Regions from separate parts of the Pseudoalteromonas sp. NS-SX12 genome, predicted to be linked through region 1. Evidence: predicted binding sites of a transcription regulator. Region 1 holds the regulator's gene; each other region holds the start of a gene.
What was found. Region 1 encodes sigma-54, which starts transcription at its own class of promoters, with help from an activator protein. Its sites were predicted from a motif close to GTTGGCACGNNNNTNGNNT; they were not measured.

Region 1 (3,246 bases):
TTAGGAGATAACCAGCAATTACTTATTGCCAGTGGTGATCCGGTAAAATTTAGTGCTGAACAAGAAGATGGGTCAATCATTGTCGCAAGTGCTAAAAAAGTCACTTACGATGTGGCTAAATCATTATTTACAATGTCTGGTGGCGCCAAATTTCAACAAAATGGCGACATGATGTCAGCAGATACCATCATCTATGATCGCGCAGCTGAAACAGTGACGTCTAAAAAAGCTGAAAACTCAACTAACCAAGTAAAAACCATCATCAATACGCAAAATGAACAAGGCGGACAATGAGCACATTAATTGCCGAAAAGCTGGCTAAAAGTTACAAATCACGCCAAGTGGTAAAAAATGTTGGTTTAGAAGTGAAAGCTGGCAGTATTGTTGGTTTGCTGGGTCCTAACGGTGCCGGTAAAACCACGACGTTTTACATGATTGTTGGTTTAGTGCCGAGCGACAATGGCGTTATTCGTATTGACGATAATGACATTACATTGCAACCAATGCATAGTCGCGCCCGTTTAGGCATAGGCTATTTACCGCAAGAATCGTCGATTTTTAGAAAGCTTACTGTATATCAAAACATCATGGCGATTCTAGAAACACGCAAAGAACTTAATCGTGTGCAACGCGAAGAAGCGCTCGATGATTTATTAGAAGAATTTAACATTGGCCATATCCGAGATTCACAGGGTATGGCATTGTCGGGCGGTGAACGTCGTCGTGTGGAAATTGCGCGCGCATTAGCCGCAAACCCCAAATTTATCCTGTTAGATGAACCTTTTGCTGGTGTTGATCCTATTTCAGTGATAGATATAAAGAAAATAATTGAGCATTTGAAAAATCGCGGCATTGGCGTGTTAATAACAGACCACAACGTGCGTGAAACCTTAGATGTATGTGAAAAAGCCTACATTGTTTCTCACGGCGAATTAATCGCATCTGGCACGGCTGAAGACGTTTTAAACAACCAAAAAGTACGCGATGTATACCTAGGTGAACAATTCAGACTATAGTAATAGTTATAGGCCTTAAATTTGGAATTGAATTGTTAACTAGCGGCTTGAAATCGAAAGAAGGATTAGAATAACTACATGAAGCAATCTTTACAGCTTCGCCTTGGGCAGCAACTAACAATGACTCCACAATTGCAACAGGCTATTCGCTTGTTGCAACTGAGTACGTTAGATTTGCAGCAAGAAATTCAAGAAGCGCTTGATGCCAATCCTTTACTTGAAGAAGACATTGACTACAGTGACGATAAACAAAACAACGAAAGCACTGAGTCAAACAAAGACGAATCAATAAACGGCGATGATGTTGAAGCAGCGCCAAGCCAAAGTGAAATTGAATCAAGCGACGCACTTAGCAACGAGAATATTTCTGAAGATTTAGCTATGGATGTGTCGTGGGATGATTATATCAGCGCCGCACCAGTTTCTGTCAGTAACGCCCCAGCTCCTGACAACGATACTGTATATCAAGGCTCTACCAGCGAATCATTGCAAGATTACTTGATGTGGCAATTACGCTTAACGCCGTTCAGCGACACCGACGAGATGATCGCAACCACAATTGTTGAAGCGGTAGACGATTCAGGTTATTTAACACAAAGTAGCGAAGAAATTTTAGAAGCGGTACAGCAATCTGACGACCAAGAACAAATTGAACTAGACGAAGTTGAAGCTGTACTTAAACGCGTTCAACTCTTTGATCCTGTTGGTATTGCTGCACGTTCGTTACAAGAATGTTTATTGATCCAGCTCAATCAGTACGACAAAAATACCCCTTGGCTAAACGAAACAAAGAGCGTAATCTCAAACCATATGGAACTTTTGGGATTACGTGATTATCGTACAATAATGAAGAAGGCTAAACTCAAGGAGCCTGAGTTAAAAGAAGTCTTAACATTAATACATAGCCTTAATCCAAAACCAGCTGAAAGCATCATAAAAGAAGAGCCTGAATATGTGGTTCCCGATGTTTCAGTAAAGAAAATTAAAGGACGTTGGCGCGTTGATTTAAACAACGATAGCATGCCAAAGATCCGCGTGAATGAACAATATGCTGCGCTTACTCGCTCGATGAAATCAAGCACTGACAGCCAGTTTATTCGCAACCATTTGCAAGAAGCAAAATGGTTTATTAAAAGCTTAGAAAGTCGCAACGATACTTTATTAAAAGTAGCCAATTGCATTGTTGAACAACAACAGGCATTCTTTGAATATGGTGACGAAGCAATGAAACCTATGGTTTTAAACGACGTTGCCGAAATGGTCGAGATGCATGAGTCGACTATCTCGCGTGTAACAACGCAAAAATACATGCATACACCACGTGGCATTTATGAGCTTAAATACTTTTTTTCAAGCCACGTTAGCACGGAAAATGGGGGTGAGTGTTCATCTACCGCGATTCGAGCACTGATCAAAAAGCTAGTTGCGGCGGAAAATCCAGCTAAACCATTAAGTGATAGCAAGATTACCGACTTACTAGCAGAACAAGGAATTAAAGTGGCGCGACGCACTATCGCAAAATACCGTGAGTCGCTATCCATACCACCGTCTAATCAGCGCAAGAGCCTGATCTAGACCAAATAGAAGGAAAATGCTTATGCAATTAAACTTAACAGGTCGTCACGTAGAAATTACTGATTCTTTAAGAGACTATGTCACTAACAAATTTGCAAAACTAGAGAGGCATTTTGATCATATAAATAACGTGCACGTTATTCTAGATATTGAAAAACTATCACAAAAAGCAGAAGCTACTATGCATGTTAACGGTGGCGAATTGTTTGCCTCTACCGAGCATCAAGATATGTATGCAGCAATCGATGGCCTGGTCGACAAACTAGACCGCCAAGTAATTAAGCACAAAGAGAAACTTTCTCGCCACTAAAATGAAATTAACCGATATTATTGCTGAGGACTGCGCTAAAACCGCGGTCCTTTTTAATAGCAAAAAAAGACTGTTTGAATTTATTAGCGACCTTGCCCATCAGCAAGCCCCTGATATTACTTCTCAAGAGTTTCTTGAAGCCTTGCTGCAACGCGAAAAACTAGGTAGCACGGGTATTGGTAAAGGCCTCGCCATTCCTCATGGCCGCATTGATGGCCTACAAAATACCATTGGCTTTTTAATTGTAAATCAGTCACCTATTCCGTTTGATGCTATTGACGATAAAGACGTTGATATTTTTATCGTACTGCTCATACCAGAACAAAAGTGCCAGCAACATTTGCA
Region 2 (3,246 bases), on a different replicon from region 1:
TACGAACGCTGGGCAATGGATTATTTTCATGATGACCAACATGTAAGCGATCCGTACTTGTCTATTACACTTGATTTACCGCTAGGCGCGGCTCGTGATAATTACCAAAATCATTTTCAAAGTGCTGAAGGTGCATCATTTCAAGGCTTTTTAATTTGGTGTTTAGCACGGGCACTTAAGAGTGAGTGGATTTTCTCGACCCGTAACATTAATGGCAAATGGTATCGATTTGATAATCTTCCTATTTTTTGTCCAATTGCGGTAGGGGGAGAGCTGCGTTTTAAAGATGTGATCTTAGAAAATGTTACGGCACTTTCGTGGCCTGAGTTTGCGCGTTATTATCGCAAATCTGTGGATTGTAATGACGCAAAACTAGAAGTATTGCCACAGGAAGTATGGGCACTGTGTCCGTTTATTGGCAATTTACCTAATATGGCATTTTCGTCATTTCAAATACATCGAAACAAATTAAAAACAGGACGCCCCTTATTTTATTTTGGTCAGCGTAAAACGATTAATGGAGAGCCGAGCGTTCCCCTAAGTATTAGCTTTGATCACGCTAATAGTGATCCGTTTGTGTTGGATAAATTGCTTGCCACGTTTAATGAGCTAACTACTCAAAGTGCGGATTAAAAAAAAGCGACTATCTGGGGATAATGATAGTCGCTTAGGCCTACTCGTTAGTGGTTAAAATCAGATTAATAAACTCTGTGGTTGCAAAGCTATTAGCAGTTTTGTTCTTCGCTGCCGATCTCTTCTTTCGCTTTTTCACACAGGTCTTCGGCTTTGTTTTGCGCGTCAGTGATGGCTTCATCAATACGCTCGCCTGCATCTTCTGCTGGGCCTTCAGAACAACCCGTTAGTGTAAATACGGCACCAAGTGCAATTACTTTTGTCATTGTCATTAATGTTTTCATGATATTTTTCCTTATAAAATTAATTGAGTATTAGCGGTTTTTGGCCCGCTTAAGCCCTGGGTGCCCTTACTCTGGGTAAAATCAGCGACAGTACCAACAGTGCGACAAATACAAAGAATAAAATTTTCGCGATACTCGCTGCGGCGCCTGCAATGCCACCAAATCCTAAAAGTGCGGCAACAATTGCTAAAACAATAAATGTAAGTGACCAACCAAGCATACATCCTCCTTAATTATCGGTTTCGGTTAACTATTAAGCGGTTACTTCTTGCAATGCTTTCATCTCGTCATGACACGCTTGCATGCTGTTTTGAATCAGTTTTAACGTACTGAAGTAAGGCGCTGGCAATGGCTCTTCAAGCGCTGCTTCAATTTTATCAAGTACGCGGTCTTCAACTTCTTCAAGCTGGGCAATGTAAGTATGTTCTTTATCAGTACTTACTACCGACAACACCTTAGTGTATGTTTCGCGCATTGATACAACTAAGTCGCTGTCCGTTTCGACTTCACCTTCATCAAGCACTACTAATGGTTGCAATTCAGCCGCGGCACGCTCTTTCTCAGAAATCATGCGATCGAAGATGATTTCAAGACTTTGGCTAGAGACTTTTGTTTTGGCTTCTTTATAAAATTCGATACCGCCATTTAAAACTTTCACAAGCTCTTTTACCGGGGTTAAGTTGTAATTCGAGTTTGACATAAATGCTCCTTTTCAATTTTCTTAACGGTTCAAACTATTAATGCATGGCGTGTGCCAAAAATTAAATCATTAAAAATCAGTAATTTAGGTTGTTTTGTTGAAAAGTGCCTGCGACACATTTACAGGCACTATGAAGTTTTTACTTATCTTGACTCTGTATATCTTGCAAAGAGTGGCCACCCTTTGCGTTAAAGTCCAAAGTACGGATTGGGAATGGAATAAGAATGTCGTTTTGCTCAAGTGTTTTATGAATAGTGGCAACCGCTTTGTGGCGCATTTCCATAAAGCCAATCTCGCCTGGGTAGTCTATCCAAAACCATACAAGCAGGTTTACTGAGCTGTCAGCAAACTCGCTGGCATATACTGCAGTTTCAGATTGTTTAATTACGCCATCAAGATCATTAATAGCATCGGTAAGCACGTCTCGTGCTTTATCTACATCGTCTGCGTACGAAATTCCCACAGGTACTTCTATACGACGTTTACGCAGTCGCGAGTAATTTAATAGCTCGTTTTTAAACAGTATTTTGTTGGGCACTATGGCCATTTGACCATAAAAGTTCTCTATTAAGGTATTACGTAAGTTAATGCGCTCTACCGTGCCAAAGGTATCGCCGGCTTCTATAATATCGCCAACGCGAAATGGTTTTCGAATACCCATTACAATGCCTGCAATTAGGTTTTCGGTCATATCTTGAAAAGCAAAGCCAATAGCAAGGCCAATAATACCCGCACCCGCAAGTAATGATGCCACCGCTTTTGACAGCCCCATAATGTCGAGTGCGAAAAAGAAACCAATAACAATAATCACCATGCGACAAATGCCTGTAATAAGGCCGGCAATTTGTGATGACTCAAAAATGCGGTTAAGTAACTTCTTTATCCAACCCGATATCCATTTAGATAAAACTAAAAACACAATGAAGATAACAAGCGCAATTACCATGTTGGGCAAATTCTTTATGGTTATTTCAAGCCAGTGAGTGAGCTTTTCATTTATAAGAGACCAAAACTTCTCCAATGTAATCGACATAACTGCTCCTTTAATAATGTAATGACGTTACCTTGGGGTACGCAGTTTATATGCCAGCGTAGCTAAATTGCGTAAGGCTAAGGTGTTGTGAGGCGTTTGTAATAATGGGGCGGTGTATTTGTGTAAAAGGTACAGGGATATTTTTCACACTGGTTGTGTAAAAGCTACATTGGTAAATTTTTGTTTTTTCATAAGTTACTGATATTTAATGTTAAAAATTCTGGTATGTGAAATGCATTAAGTAAATCGAACTCAGCAAAAAGGAAATTTATTATGAATCGTACATTTAATACACTTGCACTAGTTACTGTTTTATCTACAACTGCTCTTTCAGTAAACGCGAAAGACAACCAGTGGGAAAAAGAAGCAAGCGACGCTTGGATTGATGGTAAAGCTGAAGCAACTTTACTTTTCAATACACAGCTAAATTCGTTTGATATTAACACCGATGTAGATAAAGGTGTGGTAACGCTAACGGGTAAAGTAAATCACGATGTTGATAAAAAGCTGGCACAAGAGTTAGTGATTGGTATCGACGGCGTTAAAGAGGTTGAAAACCGTTTAACAGTGATACCAGATAGCAAAAACAAGTCAGA
Region 3 (3,246 bases), 870 kb from region 1:
CACAGCGCCACCTAAGCCAACATTATGCTGTAACGCAAACCTTGCGCCTTCAACTTGTCTTTTTCCTGCTTGGCCTCGTAAATGCCAGCATAATTCAACACATTGCGCTATGCCAGTTGCACCAATGGGGTGGCCTTTTGACATCAAACCACCAGATGGTCCAATCACAAACTTACCTCCGTAAGTATTGTCGCCGTCTGAAATCAGCTTTATTGCTTCACCTTCTTCACACAGTCCAAGCGCTTCATAATTAATTACTTCATTGGTGGTAAAGCAATCATGTAATTCAATTACATCAACATCTTGAGGTGAAACACCCGCTAGGTTAAAGGCTTTATTGGCAGCGCGTTTAGTCATATCAGCCCCAACCGAAAGAATAGGATCTTGCCATGACTCTTCAGTGTCGGTTGCCATGGCTTGGCCAATAATTTTCACCCCATGTTTAATATTATGTTTTTTAGCAAAAGCATCACTACACAGAATAGCAGCTGCAGCGCCGCAGGTAGGCGGGCAAGCCATAGTGCGCGTCATATAATCATCAAAAATTATTTTGTCATTAAGCACACTTTCTACGCTAAGTGGTGTTGAAAACAATGAATAAGGGTTATGTATAGCATGACTTCGTGATTTTACGGCCACTTTTGCATAAAGCTCGCTAGTGACATTATATTTTTCCATATAATGTTTTCCGGCTGCACCAAATGCGCGTAGTGCAATCGGCGCTTTTGCAATACCAAATTTATCATACACTGCATTGGCTCTATCAAACGGGTTTTCCCTATCAGACCAATGTGAGCCGAGCGCACCAGGTTGCATTTCCTCAAAGCCAAAAGCCACAACACACTCAACCTCACCAGACAATATAGCCTGCCTTGCAGCATAGAGCGCTGTTGAACCACTTGAGCAATTATTATTAACATTAATGATAGGAATACCGGTTTGCGCAACATCATAAAACGCATGCTGCCCACAGGTACTATCGCCATAAATATAGGCTGCATAGCCTTGTTCGATTTGGCTTACATTAACGCCAGCGTCAGTAAGTGCCAATCTAATAGCGTTTGCAGCCATTACGCGATACGGCTCTTGTTGGCCAGGTTTACAAAACTGTGTCATACCGACGCCAGCTACGATTACATTCTTCATTTTCAGCCTGTTGTTTTTATTATCTGAATTTTATTTTTACATTAAATACCAAGTATTAAGTGATTTAAAGATTAACCAAATACCTTACTTTTTAGCACTTTGTTTGTGTTATGGAACGTATAAACCGTAACAATAACGCTAACAAGTACATCTTTATTAGTTCGGAATTTCAATTACGAAAGCCTTTATATTATTTAAGCCAAACTGCAGGTGGTATGTTTTGGCACATTCCTTGACATATTATTAGATAGTTTATTAAAACGTTCAAAGGATGCATTAATATGGTGCAAGCACTCTCTACCAAGTTCCTGACTAAATTTTTAGAAAAACATGCGCTTTCTCAGGAAGTTAAAAAAACAATAAAAACTTGGTACGCGCCAATCGCAGAACAAATCGCACTGCACCAAAATAGAACAAAACAGCCATTGGTGATTGGTATAAATGGTTGCCAAGGGTCGGGCAAAAGCACACTCACGGACTTTTTAAATCAATATCTACGCATGTACTTTGGCTTAAATGTGGTGTCGATTTCGCTGGATGATTATTACTTATCTGCATCTGAGCGCGAAGAACTCGCCACACATATTCATCCTTTACTTGGTACACGCGGTGTACCGGGTACCCACAAAATTGAGCAGCTAGATCACGACTTAGCAGCGCTTACGCGTAAAACGCTAAAACGCCCTTTGTTTATTCGTCGTTTTAATAAAGCCACAGACAATCCGTTTCCATCAGATAAATGGACCAAAGTTACATCAGCGCCCGATGTGATTATTTTAGAGGGGTGGTGCGTAGGGCTTAACGCAGAGCCACAAGATGCTCTAAAAACACCGATAAATGCGCTTGAAGCCAATGAGGACCCAAACGGCACATGGCGTGAATACGTAAATAATCAGCTAAGTGGTGTTTACCAAAATGTGTTCAAGCGGGTAGACCGCTGGATTATGCTAAAAGCACCTAGTTTTGATGTAGTAGCACAGTGGCGCAAAGAGCAAGAAGCCAAGCTGCGCTTGCAACAAGATAAACTGCCAGCCAATAAAATAATGAGCGAACAAGAAATAGAGCGCTTTGTACTGTTTTTTGAAAGGCTCACCCGAGTTGGTTTAGTTGATTTTAGCCAAACCACCGACATCACTTTACACCTAAATGAAACACGCAAAATTGTTAACGTAACAGGGCGTTTTAAACAGTTATGCTTTCCTGAAAAACTCGCGGTATTTACCGATCTGGACGGCACCTTATTAGATCATTACAGCTATGAGTTTCAGCCTGCAAAAGTGAGTGTATTTTTATGCTACGAACTGGGCTTTCCCATTATTCCGTGTACCAGTAAAACCTTTAAAGAAATTATCGCCATTCGCACCCAGTTAGGACTAGGTACTCCGTTTATTGTGGAAAATGGCGCTGCCGTATTTTTACCCAAAAAGTGGTTGAAAGAATATTTAATTGATCCCGTTGGCTTAATTGAATTCGGCGAGTTTTACATAAAAGAATTTGGTCAGCCGCGCAGCTTTTGGTTAAACCAACTAAAACAATACGCAAATGATTTTGCCCATCTATACAAAGGCTTTGCGCAAATGACTAATAGCGAATTGGCAGAGCTAACAGGCCTAAGTGAAAAAGACGCCGAAAAAGCCAAACTACGTCACTACTCAGAGCCGCTGCATTGGTTAGGTGATGCTTGTCAAAAAAAGGCATTTATAAAACGTATGCGTGAAAATGGCGCAACCATTATTGAAGGTGGGCGCTTTTTGCATGTGTGTGGCGACGAAAGTAAAGGCGTTGCATTGAATTGGTTGTTTAACCTAATCAAGCACGAATTGCCGGGAGATTGGCTGAGTGTGGCACTAGGCGATAGCGAAAACGACAGCGCCATGTTAGAGCAAGCCGATATTGCAGTACAAATCAAATCAATGACTCACCCGTTTATTACACTTGAGCGTTCAAAAGGCGTTATGCGCTCAACTATGCCTGGGCCAACTGGCTGGCACGAGGTGATGATGCAACTAATTAGCGAGCTTGATAACCATCATATTGAACGCATTAAATCGATCCCTAACCACCCTCTAAAGGAGAAACACTATGGCTGATTTTTACCAA

Region 2: a site for sigma-54 is predicted at 1,658-1,676, ahead of AC2IOM_RS18205 (ferritin-like domain-containing protein). Genes of this name have one in related genera too.
Region 3: a site for sigma-54 is predicted at 1,366-1,384, ahead of AC2IOM_RS09485 (HAD-IIB family hydrolase). Genes of this name have one in related genera too.

Annotation. Positions count from the first base shown of each region.
Region 1 is NZ_CM170634.1:1,176,212-1,179,457, reverse strand. It holds gene lptA (lipopolysaccharide transport periplasmic protein LptA) at 1-294, shown strand, start outside; gene lptB (LPS export ABC transporter ATP-binding protein) at 291-1,016, shown strand; gene AC2IOM_RS05605 (RNA polymerase factor sigma-54) at 1,095-2,591, shown strand; gene hpf (ribosome hibernation promoting factor) at 2,614-2,901, shown strand; gene ptsN (PTS IIA-like nitrogen regulatory protein PtsN) at 2,903-3,246, shown strand, end outside.
Region 2 is NZ_CM170635.1:903,019-906,264, reverse strand. It holds gene AC2IOM_RS18220 (hypothetical protein) at 1-633, shown strand, start outside; gene AC2IOM_RS18215 (hypothetical protein) at 726-917, opposite strand; gene AC2IOM_RS18210 (DUF1328 domain-containing protein) at 967-1,137, opposite strand; gene AC2IOM_RS18205 (ferritin-like domain-containing protein) at 1,171-1,617, opposite strand; gene AC2IOM_RS18200 (mechanosensitive ion channel family protein) at 1,757-2,650, opposite strand; gene AC2IOM_RS18195 (BON domain-containing protein) at 2,924-3,246, shown strand, end outside.
Region 3 is NZ_CM170634.1:2,043,894-2,047,139, forward strand. It holds gene AC2IOM_RS09480 (lipid-transfer protein) at 1-1,146, opposite strand, end outside; gene AC2IOM_RS09485 (HAD-IIB family hydrolase) at 1,428-3,236, shown strand; gene AC2IOM_RS09490 (glycosyltransferase family protein) at 3,229-3,246, shown strand, end outside.